One region of the Streptomyces sp. NPDC058279 genome, then DNA from elsewhere that is predicted to be linked to it. Evidence: riboswitches for the same ligand, from Rfam matches in the RefSeq annotation. Region 1 holds a riboswitch; the other holds the start of a gene.
What was found. Region 1 has a riboswitch for cobalamin ahead of ACFVXJ_RS19875 (ribonucleoside-diphosphate reductase subunit alpha). Riboswitches for the same ligand answer to the same signal wherever they lie in the genome.
Positions count from the first base shown of each region.

Region 2: linked by a shared signal. The riboswitch ahead of ACFVXJ_RS18935 (energy-coupling factor ABC transporter permease) and the one ahead of ACFVXJ_RS19875 (ribonucleoside-diphosphate reductase subunit alpha) in region 1 are both predicted to bind cobalamin.

Region 1 is NZ_JBHVYA010000009.1:305,113-310,467, reverse strand. It holds gene ACFVXJ_RS19880 (ribonucleotide-diphosphate reductase subunit beta) at 1-498, opposite strand, end outside; gene ACFVXJ_RS19875 (ribonucleoside-diphosphate reductase subunit alpha) at 498-2,900, opposite strand; cobalamin riboswitch at 3,054-3,210, opposite strand; gene ACFVXJ_RS19870 (GNAT family N-acetyltransferase) at 3,231-3,737, opposite strand; gene ACFVXJ_RS19865 (CstA-like transporter-associated (seleno)protein) at 3,815-4,012, opposite strand; gene ACFVXJ_RS19860 (carbon starvation CstA family protein) at 4,009-5,355, opposite strand, start outside.
Region 2 is NZ_JBHVYA010000009.1:88,098-93,452, reverse strand. It holds gene cbiQ (cobalt ECF transporter T component CbiQ) at 1-613, opposite strand, end outside; gene ACFVXJ_RS18940 (energy-coupling factor ABC transporter substrate-binding protein) at 617-979, opposite strand; gene ACFVXJ_RS18935 (energy-coupling factor ABC transporter permease) at 979-1,677, opposite strand; cobalamin riboswitch at 1,706-1,932, opposite strand; gene ACFVXJ_RS18930 (hypothetical protein) at 2,034-2,528, opposite strand; gene ACFVXJ_RS18925 (hypothetical protein) at 2,654-3,313, shown strand; gene ACFVXJ_RS18920 (L-serine ammonia-lyase) at 3,408-4,790, opposite strand; gene glyA (serine hydroxymethyltransferase) at 5,063-5,355, opposite strand, start outside.

The DNA.
Region 1 (5,355 bases):
GCGGCGGTCGGCCTTCGTCTCCAGCCGGTCGATCTTCTCGACCGAGTCCATCCACTTGAAGCAGAACTGCGCCTTCTCGCGGATCGACGGGATCTCCTCGACCGCGTCGAAGGCCGCCGCCCGGTCGTCCGGGTCGGGCAGGTAGGTGTCGAGCAGCGTCAGGTAGAACTGGACGTGCACGGCCTCCTCGAACAGTTGGCGCGACAGGTACAGGCGCGCCTCCGGGGAGTTGATGTGCTTGTACAGGGTCAGCACGAGGTTGTTCGAGACGATCGAGTCGCCCGTCGCGAAGAACGCGACCAGCCGGCCGATCATGTGCTGCTCGCCCGGCGTCAGCTTCGCGAGGTCCGCGACGTCCGAGTGGAGGTCGACCTCCTCCACCGTCCAGGTGTTCTTGATCGCGTCCCGGTAGCGCTCGTAGAAGTCCGGGTAGCGCATGGGACGGAGGGTCAGCTCGAAGCCCGGGTCGAGCAAATTCTTCGTGTCAGTGGAGCTCATTACTGGCATGCCTCGCAGGACTCGGGGTTCTCAAGGGAGCAGGCCAGCGCGTCGGCGTCGACGGCCTGCGGGAGGGGCGTGGCGGCGGCCGGGGCGGCGGCGCCGGACGCCGCGCGGGCGATCTTCGTCGCCGGGCGGGAGCGCAGGTAGTACGTGGTCTTCAGCCCCTGCTTCCAGGCGTACGCGTACATCGAGGACAGCTTCCCGATGGTCGGCGTCTCCAGGAACAGGTTCAGCGACTGCGACTGGTCCAGGAACGGCGTACGGGCCGCCGCCATGTCGATCAGGCCGCGCTGCGGGATCTCCCACGCCGTGCGGTACAGCTCGCGCACCTCGGCCGGGATCCAGCCGAAGCCCTGGACGGAACCGCTGGCCTCGCGCAGCGCCTCGCGGGTCTGCGCGTCCCACACGCCGAGCTTCTTCAGCTCGTCCACCAGGTACGCGTTGACCTGGAGGAACTCGCCGCTGAGCGTCTCGCGCTTGAAGAGGTTCGACACCTGCGGCTCGATGCACTCGTACACGCCCGCGATCGAGGCGATGGTCGCCGTCGGGGCGATGGCGAGCAGCAGCGAGTTGCGCATGCCGGTCTTCGCGACCCGGGCGCGCAGCGCGTCCCAGCGCTCCGGCCAGTTCAGCTCGACGTCGTAGTGGTCCGGGTGCAGGACACCGCGGGCGGTACGGGTCTGCTCCCAGGCGGGGAGCGGGCCGCTGCGCTCGGCGAGGTCGCAGGACGCCTCGTAGGCGGCCAGCATGATCCGCTCGGAGAGCTTGGTGGACAGGGCCTTCGCCTCGGGGGAGTCGAAGGGGAGCTTCAGTCGGAAGAAGACGTCCTGGAGGCCCATCGCGCCCAGACCCACCGGGCGCCAGCGGGCGTTGGAGCGGCCGGCCTGCTCGGTCGGGTAGAAGTTGATGTCCACGACGCGGTCGAGGAAGGTGACGGCGGTGCGGACGGTCTCGTCCAGCCGCTCCCAGTCGATGTCGCCCGACTCTGCCAGGACGAAGGCGCCGAGGTTGACCGAGCCCAGGTTGCACACGGCGGTCTCGCCGTCGTTGGTGACCTCGATGATCTCGGTGCACAGGTTCGAGGAGTGGACGACGGTGCCGGGTTCGGCGGTCTGGTTCGCCGTCCGGTTGGAGGCGTCCTTGAAGGTCATCCAGCCCTGGCCGGTCTGCGCGAGGGTGCGCATCATCCGGCCGTAGAGGTCGCGGGCGGGCATGGTCTTGCGGGCCAGGCCGGCCGCTTCGGCCTTGCGGTAGGCGGCGTCGAAGTCGTCGCCCCACAGGTCGACCAGCTCGGGGACGTCGGCGGGGGAGAACAACGACCAGTCGGCGTCGGCGTTCACCCGGCGCATGAACTCGTCCGGCACCCAGTGGGCCAGGTTCAGGTTGTGCGTACGGCGCTGGTCCTCGCCGGTGTTGTCGCGCAGTTCGAGGAACTCCTCGATGTCCGCGTGCCAGGTCTCCAGGTAGACGGCGGCGGCGCCCTTGCGGCGACCGCCCTGGTTGACGGCGGCGACGGAGGCGTCGAGGGTCTTGAGGAACGGGACGATGCCGTTGGAGTGGCCGTTGGTGCCGCGGATCAGCGAACCGCGGGCGCGGATGCGGGAGTACGACAGACCGATGCCGCCGGCGTGCTTGGAGAGGCGGGCGACCTGGTGATAGCGGTCGTAGATCGAGTCCAGCTCGTCCAGCGGGGAGTCCAGCAGGTAGCAGGAGGACATCTGCGGGTGCCGGGTGCCGGAGTTGAAGAGGGTGGGCGAGGACGGCAGGTAGTCCAGGCGGCTCATCAGCCGGTACAGCGAGGCCACTTCCTCGACGGCCGGCACGCTGTCGTCCGCGGCGAGACCGCAGGCCACGCGCAGCATGAAGTGCTGCGGGGTCTCGATCACCTGGCGGGTGATCGGGTGGCGCAGCAGGTAACGGCTGTGCAGGGTGCGCAGGCCGAAGAAGCCGAAGCGGTCGTCGGCGCCCTCGGTGAGCGCGTGCTCGACCAGCGCGTCGAGGCGGCTCGCGTGGGTGGCGACGAACGCGGCCGTGCGGTCGGCGATCAGGCCCTCGCGGTGGCCGACGGCGACGGACGCGGCGAAGGAGGTCGCGCCCTGGCCCGCGGCCTCGTCGCGCACGGCCAGCGTGAGCAGGCGGGCGGCGAGCCGGGAGTACGCCGGGTCCTCGGAGATCAGTCCGGCGGCGGCCTCGGTGGCCAGCGACCGCAGTTCGGCCTCGTCCGCGGCGGCGCTGCGGCCCCGCAGGGCGGCGGCGGCGACCCGGCCGGGGTCGGTGTCGGGGAGGTCGGCCGTCAGCTCGGTGAGGGTGCGCAGCAGCGCGGCCCCATGGCCCCCACCGGTGGTCGCGGTGTCGGACGGGTCGGACTCGGCGCGTGGTGCGGCGGGCGCGATGGTCACGGGGGGAGCTCTCCCTCACTCGGCTCCGGGGCACCTTCGGTGCGGAGCGCGAGCGGGCGCGCGCGGGCGCGTCCCCGACTCCGGGCACGCTTGCGCCGCGCTGCGTCCACCGGCCCAACCGCGAGGCCCGGACGTGGCTGTACCCGGTTCGGTCGAGCCGGGCGCGCTGTCGGCAGGTCCTCGGACTTCGGATGCGCCAATGGGCGCAGTTCATACCGTTGCGGGACAGTTCCGGATTCGCACCGGATTCCCCTGCGGCGACAGCGAGCATGAGCATACATGTGGGGGCACCCTCCTGTGGGACCCCCTAGATGTTGTGTCGCGCACCGACTACAGCGCGAGACCGTACGTGAGCAAGGTGAGGTCGGGGACCGGCTCCCAGTCCCGCTCGGGCGAGCGGACGAAGCCCAGGCGCTCGTAGATCCGGTGGGCGCCGAGCATGTCCGGGGTGGTCGACAGCACGAGTCTTCGTACGCCGTCCACGGCCCGGGCGCGGTCGACGCAGGCCCGCACGAGCGCCTCGCCGGCGCCCCGGCCGCGGCCCTCGCGGGCGACCGCCAGCATCCGGAACTCGGCCTCGTCGGGGCGGGCGATGTCGCAGAGGGCGCTGCCCGGCGCGGCGAAGGTCACCCCGCCCACCACGCGTCCGTCGTCGAGTACGGCGACGAGCACTTCGGCCGCCGCGGTCGCGGCGCGTCCCGCCACGTCCTTGAGCCGGGCGAGGTACGGGTCGTCCGCGCCGTAGGTGAGGAGGCCGTCCCCGAGGTAGGCCCGGGCGGTGATGTCCCCGAGGGCCTCGTACTCCGCCGGCAGCGCCGGTCTGATCGTGATGTCCATACCGTCGAGTGTGCCCCGGGGGCACGGAAAGGGCCGCCGCGTTTTCCCGGGGGAACGCGCGGCGGCCCGTGGCCGGTTCAGCAGCAGCGGAAGCCCTCGCGCGGGTCGGCTTCGCGGGCATCGGTGCGGGCGCGTTCGAAGGCGCGCCGGGTGAGGACCTCGGCGTCCGGGGCGTGGGAGCGGGCGTGGGCCACGTAGCGGTCGTAGGCGGCCTCGCCGGAGAACTCCCGTACGTAGTAACGGGCCTTGGCCAGCGCCTGCCGGACGCCGCTCACGCCACCGGCTCCTTGGCCTTGCCGCCGCCCGAGTCGAGGCCGGCGGCGGCCAGCTCCGCCCGCTCCTCGGGCGTCGCGATCAGACCGGCCGGGGCGACGATCCGGGACTCGGTCCAGGGGACTTCGGTGAGGGCGACGTCCTGCGGGGCGCGGACCGCCTTGACGCAGGTCCGGGCGGCGTCCACCAGGACGATCACGATGAGCAGGGCGAAGAGCACCGACAGCACGCCGTCCACCGTGGCGTTGGTGACCACGGTGTGCATCTGGGCGAGGTCCTTCGCCGGCTTGATGACCTTTCCGGCGTCGATGCCGTCCTGGTACAGGTCGCGCTGTGCGAAGAAGCCGATCTTCGGGTTGTCGGAGAAGACCTTCTGGTAGCTGGCGGTGAGGGTCACCGCCACGTCCCAGGCCAGCGGGACGCCCGTCACCCACGCCCACTTGAGTCGGCCGGACTTGACCAGCAGCGTGGTGCACACCGCGAGGGCGACGGCCGCCAGGAGCTGGTTCGCGATGCCGAACAGCGGGAACAGCTGGTTGATGCCGCCCAGCGGGTCCTCGACGCCCACCCACAGGAAGTAGCCCCAGCCGCCGACGACGACCGCGCTGGCGATCCACACACCGGGCTTCCAGCTCACGTCCTTGAAGGACTTGTGCAGGTTTCCGAGGGTGTCCTGGAGCATGAAGCGGCCGACGCGGGTGCCGGCGTCGACCGTCGTCAGGATGAACAGGGCCTCGAACATGATGGCGAAGTGGTACCAGAAGGCCTTCATCCCGGCCCCGCCGATGACGGAGGAGAAGATCTGCGACATCCCGAGTGCGAAGGTCGGCGCGCCGCCCGTACGGGAGAGCAGGGTGGTTTCCTCGACGTCCTTGGCGGCTTGGGCGAGGGCGTCGGGGGAGATGGCGAACCCGAAGTGGGTGACCGCCTGGGACGCGGTCTCGACGGTGGTGCCGATGACCCCGGCGGGGGAGTTCACGGCGAAGAACAGGCCCGGCTCGATGATGCAGGCGGCGATCACGGCCATGACGGCGACGAAGGACTCGGTGAGCATCGCGCCGTAGCCGATGACCCGGACCTGGGTCTCCTTCTGGATCATCTTCGGGGTGGTGCCCGAGGAGACCAGCGCGTGGAAGCCGGACAGCGCGCCGCACGCGATGGTGATGAAGACGAACGGGAACATCGAGCCGGCGAAGACCGGTCCGTCGCCGCGCGAGGCGAAGTCGGTGACGGACGGCATCTTCAGCATGGGCATCGCGATGACCACGCCGACCGCCAACAGCGCGATGGTGCCGACCTTCATGAAGGTGGAGAGGTAGTCGCGCGGGGCGAGCAGCATCCACAC
Region 2 (5,355 bases), 220 kb from region 1:
CCAGCCCCTCCTGGAGCCGCGCGGCGCGGTCGAAGGCCCGGACGAACGAGGTCGCGGCGAGCCCGGCCAGCGAACGCCACAGCGCCGCCCGGCCGGTGTGGCCGAGCCGGGCCGCCTGCGCCCGGTGCACCTGGGCCACCGAGTCGAGCAGCAGGAACCCGATCCGGTACATGACCAGCGCCACGTCCACCACCGGTGCCGGGACGCCGGCCCGCACCAACCGGGGCAGCACGTCCGACACCGGGGTGGTGAACGCGAACAGCAGCACCCCGAGCGAAGCCGCCGAGGTGCGCAGCAGCAACTCCGCCGCGTGCCGGGGCCCGTCCGGGGCCAGGGAGACCGGCCCGGCCGGGCCGCCCACCGCGAACAGCAACGGCAGCGCCCCGGTGAAACAGAACCCCAGCGGAATCCGGAAGGCCCGCCACAGCTGTCGTCCGGTCACCCCGGCCGGGCCGAGGAGCACGGCCAGGGTCGCCGCCGCGACCAGCGGCCCGCCGGGCCAGGGCGGCAGGCCGACGGCGGTGACGGTGAGCCCGAGCCCGAGCAGCGCCTTCTCCAGCGGATGGCGGTGGCGCCAGCGGCTGCCGTGCGCCGCCACGTCGATGGGCAGCACCGGTCAGTGCTCCGCCGGGGGTGCCGGGGGCGTCGGAGCGTCCTGTGGGCCGCCCGCCTGGGCGAGCCCCTGGCGGCGGCCCCTGCGCAGCCCGAAGTAGTAGGCGAGCACGCCGGCGCCGAGGGCCGCCTGCAAGGCGAACAGGGCCGACTCGACCTCCGAGGAGGGGGGTTCGTACAGCGGGGAGAACCACGGCTTGTAGTCCGGCCTGATCTCGGTGATCGCCGACTCGGCCTGACTGTCGGCGCCCGCGAAGGGCTCCTTCTTGCCCTCGCCCATGCCCAACGCGATCGGCAGGACGGCGAGCGCGGCCACCAGGAGCAGCAGCAGGGCGTTGATCTTCGTGTTCTTGCTCGTGCCGCTCATCAGGCCGCCGCCTCCTGCGCGTCGCGGCCGCGGGCCGTCAGCTTGGCGACGCCCAGCCGGACCAGGTCCGACTTGCTGGACTGCATCAGCAGCCGCATGACGAGCACGGTCAACAGCCCCTCGCTGACGGCCAGCGGGATCTGCGTGATGGCGAAGATGCCGCCGAACTTCGCGAGCGCGCCGAGGAAACCGCTCGCCGGGTCCGGGAAGGCCAGCGCCAGTTGCACACTGGTCACGCAGTACGTGACGAGGTCGGCGAAGAACGCGCCGAAGAAGACCGTCACCATCAGCGGCACGTCGAACCGCTTGAGCAGCCGGTAGACCCCGTACCCCGCCCAGGGCCCGGCGATCGCCATCGAGAAGGCGTTCGCACCGAGGGTGGTCAGCCCGCCGTGCGCCAGCAACAGGGCCTGGAACAGCAGGGTGATGGTCCCCAGCACCGTCATCACCGGGGGCCGGAACAGGATCGCGCCGAGCCCCGTCCCGGTGGGGTGGGAACAACTGCCGGTGACCGAGGGGATCTTCAGGGCCGACAGGACGAAGGTGAACGCCCCCGACGCCCCGAGCAGCAGCGTGCTCTCCGGGTTCGCCTTCACCTCGCGGGTCAGGGCGCGGACACCGTGTACGACGAAGGGAGCGGACGCGACGCCCCAGGCGGCCGCGTGCAACGGGGGCAAGAAGCCCTCGGCGATATGCATGAGTGGGGAGACCTCTCCAGCACCTCGTGGATGGACGACGCGCCCTGGCCGGTCTCCTGGCTCACGGGTGCCGCTGCCCTGGCTCCGCCTTCCCGGGGCCGTGCGGTCTCCCGCGCGGGCCCAGTGGCTTCCCGCTGGGGGCACCTCCCGGACGGTGGGTCTGGGGGAGAGTGGAGCCGGACTTCCCGATCACAGTGGCGAGGGCCGCACCGGTTTCCCACCGGTTTCCCGAACACCAAGGCCCCATGACCCTAGTCGGCCGGGCGGACGGGTCACAACCCGCCCCTTCCGGGCGCGCCCGCCGGCGGCCGCGCCCGGCGGAACGCAGGGTGGTGGGAACTCATGCACCTGACGGGTCAGCAGGTGGCCGGGTGCGGGAAGTCCAGGACGAACCGCTCCGGGGCGTGCAGCACGCTCGTGTTGTAGGTGGGCGGGGTGTCGAAGGCGGCGCCGAAGGTGACGTACCCCTCGAAGTCGCCGGTCAGGGCGATGCCCTTGAGCTTGCTCAGGGCGATCTGCTGGAGCTTGGGTCCCACGTAGACGTTCTGACCGGCGGCGTCGTGCGCGGCGGCCGGGTGCAGCCTGATCTCCAGGAAGTACTTCCCCGGCAGCGGGACGGGCTTGCCGGACCCGTCGTAGACCAGTTGGGAGACGGGTGTGACGGTGACCGGCGGGGCGGTTCCCTGGAGGTCGATCACCAGCCGGTCGTAGGTGCAGTGGCCGCCCCAACGGGCGTTGGTGACCAGTGTCGTACCGGTGGCGGCGGAGGCCGGCGCCGCGAGCGCGACCCCGGCGGTGAGCAGAGCGCCCGCGAGCAGTGCGGTGACCTGACGGCGACGTACGTGCTGCATGACGTCCCCTCGATTCTGGGAGACGGGGACAAGGGTGACACTGCCGAAGACGCCCCGGAGGCCGCCGCGGTTGCACGGATCACCCGGTGGCGGCGCGCCTTTCCTGGCAAGGTGGCGGCCTGGACATGGACCGTGCGACAGGGGAGCACCGGATGCGCCGTCACCGCCTTCACACCCGCCTTCACCGTCATGCCGTCGGCACCGCGGCCCTCGTCCTCGCGGCCACCGCCTGCGGGGGCGGCGGCGACCAGCAGGTCTCCCAGGAGGGCAAGGGCGGCTACCCCTGGGTCGCCACGGACGAGATATGCAACGCGCTGCCGTACGGCAAACTGGCCGACCCGCTCGGGGCCCGCGAGGACGTCGCCGACCGCACCCGCAGGACCACCGGGGGCTACCCGGGCGCCGAGTGCGTCCAGCAGCTCGTCCAGCGCGGCCCCGCGACCTACGGCGGCGCCAAGGTGGAGCTGGACTTCGCCTACGTCCCGAGCGTGGACGAGGCGAAGGAGGTCTTCGCCAAGGTGCGGGGCGACGCGGGCAAGGACGCGCCGGGCGGCGCCCCGGTGGACGTCGAGGGCGTGGGCAAGGAGGCGTACCGGCTCGCCTACACCAAGCCGGACGACCAGCGCCAGGTCAGGCAGCTACGGGTGCGGGACAGCAACCTCATGCTGGACATCACGGTCACCGGGGAGGCGCACAAGCCCCCCACGCCCGAGAGCCTCAAGGCGCTGGACGACGCGGTGAACGGCTTCGCCAAGGGCTGCCTGACCACGATCCGCCGGAAGTAGCGCGGGGACGGGGAAAGGGCCGGGCGCACACGCGCCCGGCCCTCCCGTCGGGTACCCGCCGGCCGCCGTCAGCGGCGCGGGCGCCGGTGTCGGCTCAGCACTCGATGACGTTGACCGCGAGGCCGCCCCGGGCGGTCTCCTTGTACTTCACCTTCATGTCGGCGCCGGTCTCCTTCATGGTCTTGATGACCTTGTCCAGGGAGACCTTGTGCGAGCCGTCGCCGCGCATCGCCATCCGGGCCGCGGTGACGGCCTTGACCGCCGCCATGCCGTTGCGCTCGATGCACGGGATCTGCACCAGACCGCCGACCGGGTCACAGGTGAGACCGAGGTTGTGTTCCATGCCGATCTCGGCGGCGTTCTCCACCTGCTCCGGGGAGCCGCCCAGGACCTCGGCGAGCGCGCCCGCCGCCATCGAGCAGGCCGAGCCGACCTCGCCCTGGCAGCCGACCTCGGCGCCGGAGATCGAGGCGTTCTCCTTGAAGAGCATGCCGATCGCGCTCGCCGCGAGGAGGAAGCGCACCACACCGTCCTCGTCGGCGCCCGGCACGAAGTTCATGTAGTAGTGCAGCACCGCCGGGATGATGCCCGCCGCGCCGTTCGTCGGGGCGGTGACCACCCGGCCGCCCGCCGCGTTCTCCTCGTTCACGGCCATCGCGTAGAGCGTGATCCACTCCATCGACAGCGCCTGCGGGTCGCCCTCGGAGCGCAGCTTGCGGGCGGTGGTCGCGGCACGGCGCTTGACCCGCAGACCGCCCGGGAGGATGCCCTCGCGGGACATCCCGCGCGCCACGCACGCCTGCATGACGCGCCAGATCTCCAGGAGGCCCTCGCGGATCTCCTCCTCGGTGCGCCACGCCTTCTCGTTCTCCAGCATCAGCGCGGAGATCGACAGGCCCGTCTCGCGGGTGAGCCGCAGCATCTCGTCCCCGCTGCGGAACGGGTACTTCAAGACCGTGTCGTCGAGCTTGATCCGGTCCTCGCCGACCGCGTCCTCGTCCACGACGAAGCCGCCGCCGACCGAGTAGTACGTCTTCTCCAGCAGCGGCGCGCCGGCGGCGTCGTAGGCGAAGAGGGTCATGCCGTTCGCGTGGTAGGGCAGCGACCGGCGGCGGTGCAGGATGAGCTGGCTCGGCTCGTCGAAGGCGATCTCGTGGGCTTCGCCTATCTCGGCGCCCAGCAGGCGCAGCCGGCCGCTCCGGCGGATGCGCTCGACCTCGGCGTCGGCGTTCTCCACGTCCACCGTGCGGGGGGAGTGGCCCTCCAGGCCCAGCAGGACCGCCTTGGGGGTGCCGTGGCCGTGGCCGGTCGCGCCGAGCGAGCCGAACAGCTCCGCACGGACCGAGGCCGTTTGGGCGAGGGCACCTTCCTTCTTCAAGCGGGTCACGAACATGCGCGCCGCCCGCATCGGGCCGACCGTGTGGGAGGAGGAGGGACCGATGCCGATGGAGAAGAGATCGAAGACGGAGATGGCCACGGTGGCGAGACTCCCTTGTCTGCTCGTGGGGTGGGAGAGGGGCACAGGAGAGCGGGTTGATCAGCGGGAGGTGATCAGGGAGGTTTGTTCGGATTTTGTCCGACAGTCGAGCTTAACGCGACGAGGTGAACGACCCCCCTGCCCGGAAGGGCCACAAGAGGAAGCGCCGGTGTGCGTCGGCTCACACGTCCTGCTCGCCCCGGGCGGGCCGAGCAGGCGTGAAAAAGGGGCCCGGGCCTGTGGGAACAGGCACCGGGCCCCGCCCGGCCGCGTCAGAGCGTCGGGTACAGCGGGAACTTCGCCGCGAGCGCGGAGACGCGCGCCTTCAGGGACTCGCTGTCGTACGCCGGCTTGAGCGCCTGCGCGATGATCTCGGCGACCTCGGTGAACGCCTCGGCGTCGAAACCGCGGGTGGCCAGGGCCGGCGTACCGATCCGCAGACCCGAGGTGACCATCGGCGGTCGCGGGTCGTTCGGGATGGCGTTGCGGTTGACCGTGATGCCGACCTCGTGGAGGCGGTCCTCGGCCTGCTGACCGTCCAGCTCCGAGTTGCGCAGGTCCACCA